Regions from separate parts of the Blautia sp. ZXY-1-B12 genome, predicted to be linked through region 3. Evidence: riboswitches for the same ligand, from Rfam matches in the RefSeq annotation. Region 3 holds a riboswitch; each other region holds the start of a gene.
The links. Region 3 has a riboswitch for cobalamin ahead of AC075L_RS08365 (hypothetical protein). Riboswitches for the same ligand answer to the same signal wherever they lie in the genome.

Region 1: linked by a shared signal. The riboswitch ahead of AC075L_RS13005 (ABC transporter substrate-binding protein) and the one ahead of AC075L_RS08365 (hypothetical protein) in region 3 are both predicted to bind cobalamin.
Region 2: linked by a shared signal. The riboswitch ahead of AC075L_RS11065 (cysteine-rich small domain-containing protein) and the one ahead of AC075L_RS08365 (hypothetical protein) in region 3 are both predicted to bind cobalamin.

What each region holds. Positions count from the first base shown of each region.
Region 1 is NZ_JBWJVP010000208.1:7,451-11,740, reverse strand. It holds gene AC075L_RS13015 (ABC transporter ATP-binding protein) at 1-105, opposite strand, end outside; gene AC075L_RS13010 (FecCD family ABC transporter permease) at 105-1,190, opposite strand; gene AC075L_RS13005 (ABC transporter substrate-binding protein) at 1,205-2,329, opposite strand; cobalamin riboswitch at 2,445-2,721, opposite strand; gene AC075L_RS13000 (ABC-2 transporter permease) at 2,800-3,450, opposite strand; gene AC075L_RS12995 (ABC transporter ATP-binding protein) at 3,447-4,290, opposite strand, start outside.
Region 2 is NZ_JBWJVP010000191.1:39,465-43,754, reverse strand. It holds gene AC075L_RS11070 (C1 family peptidase) at 1-1,472, opposite strand, end outside; gene AC075L_RS11065 (cysteine-rich small domain-containing protein) at 1,883-2,179, opposite strand; cobalamin riboswitch at 2,587-2,781, opposite strand; gene AC075L_RS11060 (EutP/PduV family microcompartment system protein) at 2,873-3,421, opposite strand; gene AC075L_RS11055 (BMC domain-containing protein) at 3,510-3,938, opposite strand; gene AC075L_RS11050 (BMC domain-containing protein) at 3,950-4,290, opposite strand, start outside.
Region 3 is NZ_JBWJVP010000164.1:2,564-6,853, reverse strand. It holds gene AC075L_RS08370 (ABC transporter substrate-binding protein) at 1-252, opposite strand, end outside; cobalamin riboswitch at 449-648, opposite strand; gene AC075L_RS08365 (hypothetical protein) at 724-1,932, opposite strand; cobalamin riboswitch at 2,072-2,254, opposite strand; gene AC075L_RS08360 (transposase) at 2,703-3,803, shown strand; gene AC075L_RS08355 (DUF4832 domain-containing protein) at 3,891-4,290, opposite strand, start outside.

The DNA of each region.
Region 1 (4,290 bases), on a different contig from region 3:
TCCGATGATCCCTACCAGTTCCTTATCCTTTGACTCTATGGAAATTCCCTTCAGTATCTGTCTGGCGTGAAATCCAACCTGAATATCTTCTGTAGTGATTTTCATTACTTACTACCTCCAAATCCATAGGATTTCCGCACAAGCAGATAAATAAAGCATGGAGCACCGATAATGGATACCAGCACACCGATCGGCATCTCAGAATTCTTCAGGATCACACGACATGCCACATCACACCAGATCAGGAATGATGCACCAAGCAGTGCACTTAATGGCAGTAATCTTCTGTGGCCTGTTCCAAACAGGATTCTGATCACATGAGGGATCACAAGTCCTACAAAGCCGATCACACCCGCACAATATACTGCAAACCCAATCATTACAGAAGCAACGATCAGATAAAAAGTTCTCAGCTTGTGCAAATCAGTTCCCAGTGTGATCGATACATCATCTCCTAACAGCATCAGATTCAGATTACGATATTGCGTCCAGAAAATAATTACACAGATCAATGTAACAGGAAGCATTACACCTACTCTGCTCCAGCTTGCGCCTGCAAGGCTTCCCATCGTCCACTTCATTACTTCTGTTGCTGCATTTTTGTCATTGGTGATATAGATAACAAAATTGGAAAAAGCAGAACATACCGCACTGACAGCCATTCCGGCAAGGATCAGTTTGGCAGAAGTAGCTTTTCCGCCCATGTTTGCAATGGCAATTACTGCAAAAGAAGTGACCATTGCACCAATAAATGCAGTAACACCAACTGAATTTCCACTGAGAAATCCACCAACTCCAAGCATGATCGCCAGTGTTGCACCAAGGGATGCACCGGATGAAATACCAAGTACATACGGATCTGCCAGTGGGTTCTGGACAATTGCCTGCATAACTACGCCACAGACGGAAAGAGCCATTCCAACTGCCAGAGCCAGCAGGACTCTGGGCAGCCGGATCAACCACACAACATCGTGAACTGCGCCTTCTGCATAGGCGGACAGGCTTTTGATATGAAACAATTTATATGCAATGACACTGTAAACATCTTTCAGTGACAGATCTGCATTTCCAAAAGTGATTGCTGCAAGAATGGAAAAAATCAAAAATGCCGCAAGCCCGATAAGAACTGCCACATACATGGATGTCCTGAGCACACTGCCTTTTTTTGTCTGTGAAACCTGTTCTTTCACTGTTATGTCCTCAATCAGTCAAGATTCACATCCGGATATAATCCTTTTGCGAAAGTTTCAATACCATCCTGTGTACGTGTTGCACTTGCGTACATTTCACTGAGCATGATCGGATAAACACGACCGTTCTTTACAGCGTCAAGGCTCTGAAGTGCTTCGTCATCCTTGATAACGGCAAGCTGGCTTTCTTTTACAGTTTCCGGATCATCACCTGCATATGGCATGTATACAACAAAAATCACATCAGGGTTTGCCGCAATGATATCTTCTTTTCCTGCTGTAGAAGCATCCGGGTTTGCCAGAGTCGCACCCAGTTGTGTTACCATATCTCCACCAAGGCTCTTTGCACCATAGTTTGTGATATCTTCTCCAAGAGGTTCCAGAACCATTACGCTTGGTTTCTCTTCTACATCTGCTGTTGCTGTAAGAGTTTTATCGATCACTGCCTTTGCATCATCTACGATTGCCTGTGCTTTGTCCTGTACATCAAAAATCTTTCCAAGATTTAAGATGTCTGTAAATTCATTTTCCAGAGTTCTGTCTCCGTCAGGGCGTGTGTTTGTGTTGTAATAAGTGTTGCAGCCTTTGTCGATCCAGTCTGTTACATTTCCGAGATTTTTATCAGAAAACAGGGAACTCCAGGATAAGATCATGTCTGGCTCCAACATCGTTACAGTCTCAAGGGATGGAGTAAATTCATCAAGATAATTTGTTTTTGAAAATGCATCTTTAAGTTCATCCGGAACTTCATTGTCAAGACCTGCAGTAGCTACCAGACGGTCTTCCAGGCCAAGTGCAAGCATGGTTTCAATGCTTCCCTGATATACAGCAAGAACTTTCTCCGGTGCCTTTTCATAGGTTGTTTCGATTTCATTTCCATCATAATCATAGGTTGTGATGGTCAGAGGATATTCTGTCTTTGTACCTTCTGCGTCTGCTGTCTTATCTGCATCTGCTGAATCCTGTGCGTCTGCATCTTCCTGTGTATCAGAGTCTGCATCTGCTGCCGGCTGATTGTCCTCTTTGATTGTCTCAGAGTCTGCTCTCTCTGCTGCAAAAGCTGCCGGAGCTGCGGAAACTGCCATAGCTGCTGCCATCATAATTGCCATGATTCTTGTGGATAAATACCTGTTTTTCATTTGACTTCCTCTCTTTTCGTATATGTTATTTACCTGTTCGTGTAACCGAAAAGATGGGACTTCAGAAAAAGTAAAATAGAAGTGATAAGAATAACGGATACTTTTTACGGAAGCTCCTTCTTTACGCTGTCAGGCAGGTTTCCTGACTCACAGATCACAGAAAGTTCCCATAAAATAAAAACTGATACAACATCCATGCTTCAGCAGTTCATGAATGTTGTATCAGAAATATTTCCAAATACTCTCTGACAGCCGGATTCCGCCTTCTCACATATTTATGCAATGACATATTACAATCCCGCTTTTTTTCTGTATACAGTGGCCGCAACCGTTCAGGCATTTCACCTGATTCCCTCTCACATTATCATACACAAAATCTGCGTATGATAATGTTCACTTAACAGCTATTCAATTACGCTGATATAATTTTAGCACACTGCTTTTATAATTACAACCATATTCGAGACACATCAGAATTCTTTCTTCTCCATAAGCCGGACACCAATCCAAAAAGATCCCATATATACAATTACTGTAAATAATACAACTCCGGCCAATACCATTCCCCGGTTAAGTCCATTCAGCCATGCATCGACTGCGTCTGCTGAAAGTCCCATTGTTTTTATCAGAGCATAAACTACGGCAATTATAATAGCCCACATGACCATTGCAATATAACGTCCTTTTTCTGCTCCAAAATGTATTACAAGCGGGAGCGATACTGACAACATAAGAAGCGCCAGTGGAATGTATATCAGAGTGCCAATAATTTTCTCACTCAGGCACCCCTGAAGCTCTGCCACACCTTTACAGATCACTCCCGTTATTGCTTCAATTCCCCACGCTGCAGCCGTAAGCCCTGCTCCCAGCAGATATTTCTCCGCCACATACTGTTTTCTGGTAACCGGCAAGGTCATAAGAAATGCAAGACCATTATCAAACTCATCATAACTTATAGTCGTAATGGCAAAAATTGCTGTGACAAACGTAAAATATCCTATAGCAAAACTGACGCTCCCGCTTCCTGCCAGATTCAGGATGACTCCCATTACAATAACCAGGATAAAATACTGTTTCTGCTGTTTCATCAGTTCTATATCCTTTACAAATAATCCCTTCATACCTGTTCCTCCATCATCACTACCAGATCATCAATCTTTCCATTCTCAATTACAACATCCGGATAATTTTCCATATAAAATTGTTTCTGGTTTGTCAGACACCTGTATCCATAAGCTTCTTTCCGGATCTTAATAAGGTATTGCTGATCCAGTTTTTCGTACTCTTCTTCTGAAACTTTAAGAACTGCATAATCTGACAGCAGTACATCTGTATCCTCATGAAGGATAATTTTTCCGGCATGGATCATATAAAAATCGTCACAAAGACTCTCCAGATCTGATGAAATATGCGAACTGATCAGAATAGAACTGCTTTCATTTTCTTCCATATATTCTCTCAGCATGTTCAGCACCTCATCCCTGGCTATCACATCCAGACCAACTGTGGGCTCATCCAGAATCAGCAATTCTGCCTTATGGCTTAATGCTGCCAGTACTTTAAACTTTGCTTTCATACCAGTGGAAAATTCTTTGATTTTCTTGTCTGTGGGCAGATTGAATCTTCTGCACTGCTGCAGAAATTCCTCTCTGTCAAAATCTGGATATATGCTTTTCATAATATTTGCCACGCCCGCTACTGTCAGATACATACTGAAGCCTGAATCTGCAAAAACAACTCCCAGTTTCTGCTTATCCTCCGGCTTAAGCTCTTCTGCCTTTTTCCCAAAGACCTCTATCTCTCCGCCATCCGGATGAATCAGGCCAAGCAAAGCCTTAAATGTGGTGGATTTCCCGGAACCATTTCTTCCAATAAGTCCTGTAATCATCCCAGGCTGTACTTCCATAGAACAGTCCAGCGAAAAACCTCTGTAATTTTTCTGCAAATGACTGATTTTCAAC
Region 2 (4,290 bases), on a different contig from region 3:
TCTGGTACACTGATAGTCTGTACACCTGCGATTGGCTGTTCAAACTCATATGGAGCAGCATATGCAGCAGTCCCGCTTTCCGGGTCATATGGATCTGTCAGATCGGTGTATATCTGAATTTTGTAACAGGCATTGTCACTGTTTGTAACAAGATTAACCTCCCCCAGGACTTCTGCTTTTCCCTTTCCTGCAGTTGTCTCATAAACTGCTGCTACTGACTGTCCCGCCTGTATCGGAATCACTGAAAGTGCTGAAGAACCATCATAAAAATAATTATTCCTGTACTTTTGATCCGAAGCAGCCACTGCCTCTGCACTTACAAGTTTACTGATATTGGGATCCTGATAAGAAAGATAGTAATATCCTCCGTCTCCTTTCTTCTCCCCCCAACTGTTTTTGATGATCCACGCACCATCAGATGTTACATTGGAAACAGGAAGGAAATTATCCTTTGAATACGTATCATCCCATCCGACCACTGTCACAATATGATTAATTACAGTCGAATTTGATTTTCCAACAGGATAACAATATGCAGCTGTGTCCGGATTTACATAACTTTCCTTCATATAAAGCATAATGGATACTGCATGGTCATTCAGCAGCATTTCTTTCATACGTTCCTCACTGTATTTGGAAACAGATGCATTTTTCAGATATGCTGCAGAATTATAAGCCTTACTTTCCGGAATCTGCACAGTCAGATCATTCTGATGCGAAGAATCCGTAGGAAATGGTACATCGGCCTCTGTGGTCATTCCCGACCATGTACTGAGATAAATCGCTGCCAGGTGATCATTACCTCCTATCACGTGATAATTTCCCAGTACATAATTCTTATCATCAGGGGTATTTCCAAGAGGATCATTCTGTCTGTTGGAGAAAAAATATGATAAATGTTCTTCTGACAGATCGTAGGTTCCTTTGTTCTGTGCCAGAAGCGAAGTCTCCATGATTGCTGCCATACCAAAAGCCCAGCAGGTTCCAAATGGATTCTGATTCTTTACGGGCGTAACTAATCCTTCCTTTCTGGCATCATAGGAAGATGGAAATGCAGCCTCCCTGTTTCCATATGCAGCATAAACTGATGTCAGATCACTCTCCACTTCAATTCCCGGATCCAAAGGTTTTAAATTTTTAAAGGGTTCCAGTTCTTCCTTTCTTTCCTCTTCTGTCAACGGACGGCCCTTAATATACCTGATTCCGTCTGTACCCTCTTCTGAGTTTTCTCCATCCTGAAACTCCTGTTTTGCATCATCGCTTCCGAACAATTCTGCATCCGATCCCGTATCTGTTCCAAATTCATCTGCCTGTGAACTTTGAAATTCTTTCAGATCTGATGTATTTTCTTCTGTCTCCCTGTTGACTCCGGATCCAAACATTTCCTGACCCGCAGCTGGTACCGATGTATAAACCATTGCATAAGCCAGAAAAACTGACAATGCGCGTATCGCTGTATTTCTTTTTTTCATGTAGTAGTTAACTCCTTTACATAAATATAATATCATTATATCATTATCTTTTTTGTTTTTCAACCATGATCAATGACAAAAACCGTCGGAAAACAGTGAATTTTCCCTGTTTTCCGACGGCTCTATGTAGAAATGCAGAGCTCTGCCAACAAGAAAATGTCGCCAGGAAAAGACGTCAAATGCCTGTGATGCATTTTCTTCTGTACATGTGAAAAGTGTGGAAAATGTGTGTGAAATGCTTTATATACTAACTCAGAACAGACTTGAAAATCTTACAGACTCTTCTCTTTTGCTATCCTTATTCTAGCAGAACAAGCATTGTATTACAATGAAAATCGTTCTTTCTTATTTGTGCTAATCTGACACATTGTTACTGTTCACTCCGTTCTAAGCAGCGACACATTCTCCTCTTATTTGCTGATACTTTCCTTTGCTCTTTTCATCATATCAGCCAGTTCCTGGTATTTTCCTGTGACATATCCATAGTTTTTTCGCTTATGCGGAAGCATACAGTTTGTGCAGTCTTTAATTCCCTTTTCCGTATACCGGAAATTCCCACCGCATTTCTCACCCAGGGCATATAGCGGGCAATAACAGAACAGACAGTTAAAATCATCCGGATTTGCATTCTTATGACACGGAAAAAATTCACATTTCTTATGACTGAAATAAGAATATTCTTTCCCTTCCCAATAAGGTTTCTCCATTGCTACCTCTCCTCTCCTGTTGCAAGTTTTTATCTTTCCAGAATAATTCCGTTTTCTCAGTCTCCATCAATCCCACCCATCAGAGGACGAAATAAAAAAAATACTCTAATAAATTATCAATTTCTCTTCACATAACAAAGCATTGAAAATTCATTACAGTATTTTTCACAGATCATACATTTAAAATTAATAAGAGGGAGCGATGCTACCCCGGGGTAGAAAAAAATCCGTTCATGAGTGCGCGGAGGGAACGAATAAATCCGAAGTAGTATCGCCTGCCATTTAATCATGTATAATTCATAAAGAACAGGCGCATTCCATAAAAAATGTCTGCCTTCAGATAAAAGCAGACAACACTCCGAAGCTGCGGATTCAACGGAGTTGGTTGTTACACTTTACACGGAAGTTTAACCTCGCCATACCAAGCAGGTTTCCTGGCTCCAGGCTCATCGCTCCTCTCTCCTTCTCATGCTATGGCACAATGGACATTCTGAGATTTGCTCCTCTGTTACAGTGACCGGATCGCTCAGGTTTCTCACCTGATTCCCTCTTTCTGTACTGTTCTTTCTCACAGTATCAGCACTTAATATGTTCTGTATGGAATTATACTGTCATTATAATAACACCCTGCAACAAGCTTGTCAACTATTTATCAATATATTTTCCAAATTATTATTGTTCATTCGTTACTGTTCACACACCACTATTCCGTGAGGTGTTTTGGCATGAATATTCCACACCTTCCGGTAGCGGATCCCATTCATTCAGACCAAGACTCTGTCTGAATTTTGCTTCTTCCAGACTCAGCTTTGGAACATCCTCATTCAAAAACGCTCTCAGCTCATCAATCCCCTCTCCGGTCACATTGTTTACCAGAAAAATTCTTTCACATCCTGCATTCAGCATCCACTGACGCACCATTGGAACATTCGCATAAGGAGAATCTATTTTCGTAATGATTCCTATCAGTGGTCTCAGAATAAATGCATTACTGCCATAGCCAAACAAACTGAAAGGTTCATCTGCTGACTGTACCATTGCCACCACATCTGCTTCAAAAGAAAAACAGGCCAGCCCTACGCTGAAATGCTTGGACTCTGCATACTCTCCCGGAGAATCAATGGTATCATCATCCGTATTCGTATACTGCGTTTTTACATAATGAAGTTTTTCGCCTTTTAATGCCTGCGTTAATGAAGTCTTACCTGCTTCACTTCTGCCCATCAGAAATATTTTCTTCATATTTAATGTCTGTCCCTTTCACTTCTCTCAGCTATTCCGGCAGTTACATAAGCACCATCGGTACAGAATAACTGACTTTTCGTATGTTTTAACTTTTGTGAACTGCACAAGTCTTAAAGCCAAGCACCTCTCTAAAAAATTTCACCACTTCTTCCACTGCAGTCTGAACTTCCGTCAGACCTCCCGTAAGGATCAATGATCCGCTGAAGCGATCCATGAAACCAATCTCCACATTTGCACTTTTCACTGCAATATCAGCAGCTACAACCACTGCTTCCCATGGGGTAAAACGAATCATTCCAATTGCTTCTCCTGTGTGGTCTTCTCCCTCATGGACTCCAATATGCAGACCAAGATTCTGATAAATACAGCTCTGTGAAGGATTGATCACATGCGCCAGGCACACTTCCTTTCCCGGAACCCTTACCCTGGTCATACGCAGCTTTTTTCCCTTTAATTTCTCATAATCCTGGTTATAAAGCTTTTCCAGTAATTCTCTGGTTGTCATCCCTGCCATCCCAACACTTCCTATCTTTTGGTAATCTTGCAGACTACATAACCCAGAGTGTCTCTGAAATAATCCACAACCTCAGTCATCGCTGACATTACATCGGAAATCTCTCCCGTAATGATCAGTGTGCCTGTAAATCGATCTGCAAATCCCAGATAAACATTTCCGCTTTTTACCGCAATATCAGATGCGATTACTGCAGATTCAGGCGGTGTCATATTCATAATTCCGATTGCAGATGAACGGTAATCCACCTGCGGATTCAGTCCAAGCTTCTGGTATATGACCGGAGCCGGCCCTCCCATTACATGTGCAAAAGTAATCTCCTTGCCAGCAACCGTTTCCTGTACAATTCTTA
Region 3 (4,290 bases):
ATAACTCTCAGCAAGCCACGGGATAACTTCCATATTGTCATCGAATTTAAATAATGCTTCAGCAATACCATATCTCATAGCATTCCATCCACTGTTTTCATCATTTGCACTGTTTACACATCCATCTGTGTACATCTGACATCCGAAGTTTAAAACCTTCTCATCACCCTTCGCCTGTACAGTAACTCCCATTAATAATGCAACTGTTGTTGCCGCTGCTAACACAAGTAATTCTCTTTTTGTTTTTTTCATCCTTTACTTCCTTTCTTTTTTTGTTTCTTCGTTGTTTTTCTTCCTTCTCATACTGTCCATTCCTGTGATTTTGAACGAAAAAAAAGACAGATGCTCCCACATCCGTCACGAAATCTTACCATTAAAGAATCAAACATATATATGCAACACATGAAGTTGTAACTCTTAATCAGGATTTCTCGTCGTCCGCAAGAATCTCTTTTACCAGAAATAAGCAGGTCTCCTGACTTAAGCTTACCCATTTTCAGCACCTTCCCAGAAAAATATCTTCCAGTGGCATTCAGCTGAAAACCAACTATCACAGTGACGGGATCGTACCGGATTTACACCGGTTTCCCTTTTAATCAGACCAGCAGGACGCTTCTGCTGGTCTGAACTTATCTCTAAAATCATTAAATGACCGTATGAATACTCATTTATCATAACATACCATCATGTATACGTCAATTATTTTAGACTCTTATTTTCTATCTATTTTTCCGTAAATTTCCGGAATTTCTCAAAATTTGTTTCCGGTGTATAGGATTTCAGAACTTCCATCATGTCCTCTACACTATATGTATTATCATACATTCCAATAGATAACGCATACTGCTTATTAAACTCATCTACTGAATCCGCTGTCCAGAATGACTGCTGCAGCCGGAAAGCACTTCCATCTTCACGGTAATCTTCTGCAAAGCCTTCCAGAGCATTTTTCATGGCAACAAATGATGGTGCAACGATAGCACCGTATTTTCCTACAAGATAGTCGATTCTTTCCTTGCCGTTATATCCCTTTTTATTAAACATTTCGTATGTATCTTCTGTAAAACAGTCAATGGAACCCAACAATACATCTGTACTGTTCTCTTCTTCATAAGCATCAATTATCTTGATAAAATCACTTGCGCTCACTACACTCAGAATAACATTATACTCTCCTGTATTCAGCGAATCAGCCAGCTTTTCATCCAGGTGATCTTTTGGATACCCCGGAACCAGAGTAATCTTAATGTCACTGCCTGTTTCAATTTCTTCAGTATCCTGCGTATTCACCAGTTCTTCTACAGACTTCTCATATGACAGGCCATATGCTTCCTGAAGCTTATTCAGAATACCAATCGTTCTCAGACGATGCATCTCATTACCGATAGCAGATCCTCCACATGCTATTATGTAATGATTCTGGTTATTCTGATCCTCTGAAACAAAATACTCCGCCATATTGGCAGCCGCATCCATTTCTGTTTCAACAGATGTTCCTATTGTTCCCAGAAAATAAGGATTATCCTTTACTTTCTCATACATTTCATCACTGATCGTTCCTGAGCCACGTACATAATACATACCATATTCTTCACATACCGGAAGAACTTCTTCAAGATCTGAGGAAAGGAAAGAAATAATTCCCTTTACATTTCTTTCATGAAGCTCGTTGATAAAGCTGATTTCTTCTTCTGCTGTACTTATACTGGAAGAATATAAAAACTCGACATCAAAAGCCATGCCGACATAATTTTCAAAATAATTTCTAAATGCTCTTACTTCTGCATCATTCAGATTATATACGGACACTCCTATTGTCATTTTTCCGTCCTGATTTGTTGTATCACTCTGAGTGTCAGCTGCCATAACTGAAATACTGGTGCAGGTAAGCAGCATAATCATTGTCAATATAAAACTTATTATCTTTTTCATTCCTTTTTTACCTTTCTGTCGTATTTGTATAAAAATTCAAGTTTTCTTTTCTCACATCCTTTCCTGAAATAAAAAAGATCTTTTTCTTAAAATGTATTTTAGGTATAAAAATAAAGCCTTTCTTATACACCGTAAGAAATAACCTTTTTTAATGCAAGCAGGTCTCCTGACTTAAGTTCATCGCATTTTATCGTCTTCCCGCCTCTTAAGCAGTGACATATATGATAAAAAGCTCCCTTTTACAGTGGCGGGACCGTACCGGACTTGCACCGGTTTCCCTTTTAATTCCATATTACTGGAAACATGCATTATTTTTATAATATGATATCAGGGGCTAAAAGTCAAAAACTATTTTTACTCCGCGCTAAGGCTTTTCCCCAACTTCATTATATTTTTATTATATAATTCCATTTGGTTAACGTCAATAATTTACATCTAATATTTATATGTTTTTTTATTCACTTTTACTATGGTCTTGAATATTCAGATTCCAGTATCTATTCCATAATAAGGGTCTCTTTGCAGCACTACCTTCTCTTGTGGCATTTCTTTGTTTATGCTAAAATATTTTTACTACTATAAATGAGCAAGTTCGTGATTTTGCATAAAAGAAAGATACCTCGATTCCGTGTGTTGTATAATGAAAGTGCCTAAACAAACATTTGCAACATTTACGAAAGAAGGTGTCTCTCGCAAATACTATACATCATTCCGCATTCATATACAACCAGCTTAAGAAATTAAATTTATGCAAATTTTATTCGAACCGGGTGATAAACCACCTTATAAGTATCCTGATCAGCATTTTCATTTCAGGATATCATGGAAAAACCACGGATTTTGCTAAAAACAGTTCCTGTCACAGAACTACGATTGCACATTTCCTTAATTCAGGGAAATGGGATGATTCTCTACTTTTAGATACGTTAAAACGTTCTGTTATAGAGATTATTTATTCAGAAGCAGCACGCACCGGAAAGCCTGTTTTCTGCATTGTAGACGATACGATAGCTTCAAAGACAAAGCCTTCGTCACAGGCTCTGCATCCGATTGAAGATGCGTACTTTCACCAATCCCATTTAAAGGGGAAACAAGACTACGGACATCAGGCAGTAGCTGTTATGCTTTCCTGTAACGGCATTGTCCTGAACTATGCTTTTGTAATGTACAATAAATCAATTTCCAAGATTGATATTGTACAAAATATTGCAAAGGAACTGCCTGTTCCACCAGTAATGTCTTATTTCCTTTGTGACTGCTGGTATGTTTCTGAAAAAATAATCAATACTTTTGTACAGAAAGGGTTCCATACCATTGGTGCTTTGAAAACAAACCGTCTGCTGTATCCATCAGGAATGAAAAAGAAACTCAGTGAACTGGCTGCTGAACGATCCACAACACATAAAGGATTTGACCTCGTCACAGTCAAAAAACGCAACTATTATGTGTACCGGTATGAGGGAAACCTCAGCGGCATAGAAAATGCAGTTGTTCTTTTAAGCTATCCTGAAAAAGCATTTGGTAATCCTAAAGCACTACGTGCTTTCATTAGCACAAATGTATCCTTATCTACACAGGAGATCCTTTCCTGTTATGTTTGTCGATGGCCGATTGAGATATTTTTCAGGCAATGCAAAAACCATCTGGCCCTGGATACATACCAGATACGCTCCTCAAAGGGAATACAGAGGTACTGGCTGTTGATGTCACTGACACATTATATTTGTGTCACAGGAACTGGCGGATATCGGTCTTTTCAAGATGGATATCATCGAATCTGTAGTGCCGTTCATCAGGAAAAGTATCAGTATCTATTCCTATGTGCAAAAGCAAGTGATGATTTTGAAGCATTTATGAAATTAGCAGGATAATTTTGTGCATTTTTTCAAATTTGCTCATTTATAGTAATTAAATAAGGTAATTTTAGTTTCTAAATATCAAAACGTAACTCTTTCAGTTTACTGAAAAAGATAATTTTTCCCTTCATTATAAGTTCCTTTCATTGAAAATCGAACAGCTAATTTCCCAGTCATCGGATCTTCAATACCTATACTGATCTTATATTTCTTTCCGGCCAGTGAGATCAGCTTTTTTACCTGCATTCTTGTTTTTGTCTGTAAAGTTTCTTCCGGCAGAAGTGATTTTAACGAAATGTCAACCGCTTCTTTTTCAAGACTATTTCCATCCTCATCTTCTACCAGAACCCATACAGGCCAGTCTTCATAAAATGGTGCAACTCCATCATTCTTCCATTTAAGATTCAGGCTGACATAACCCGGCATCTGAATAAGGCTTGCTTGCGAAATCCACAAACGATATCCCATGCTTCCTAAAACTTTCCTATAACCATTTTCATAA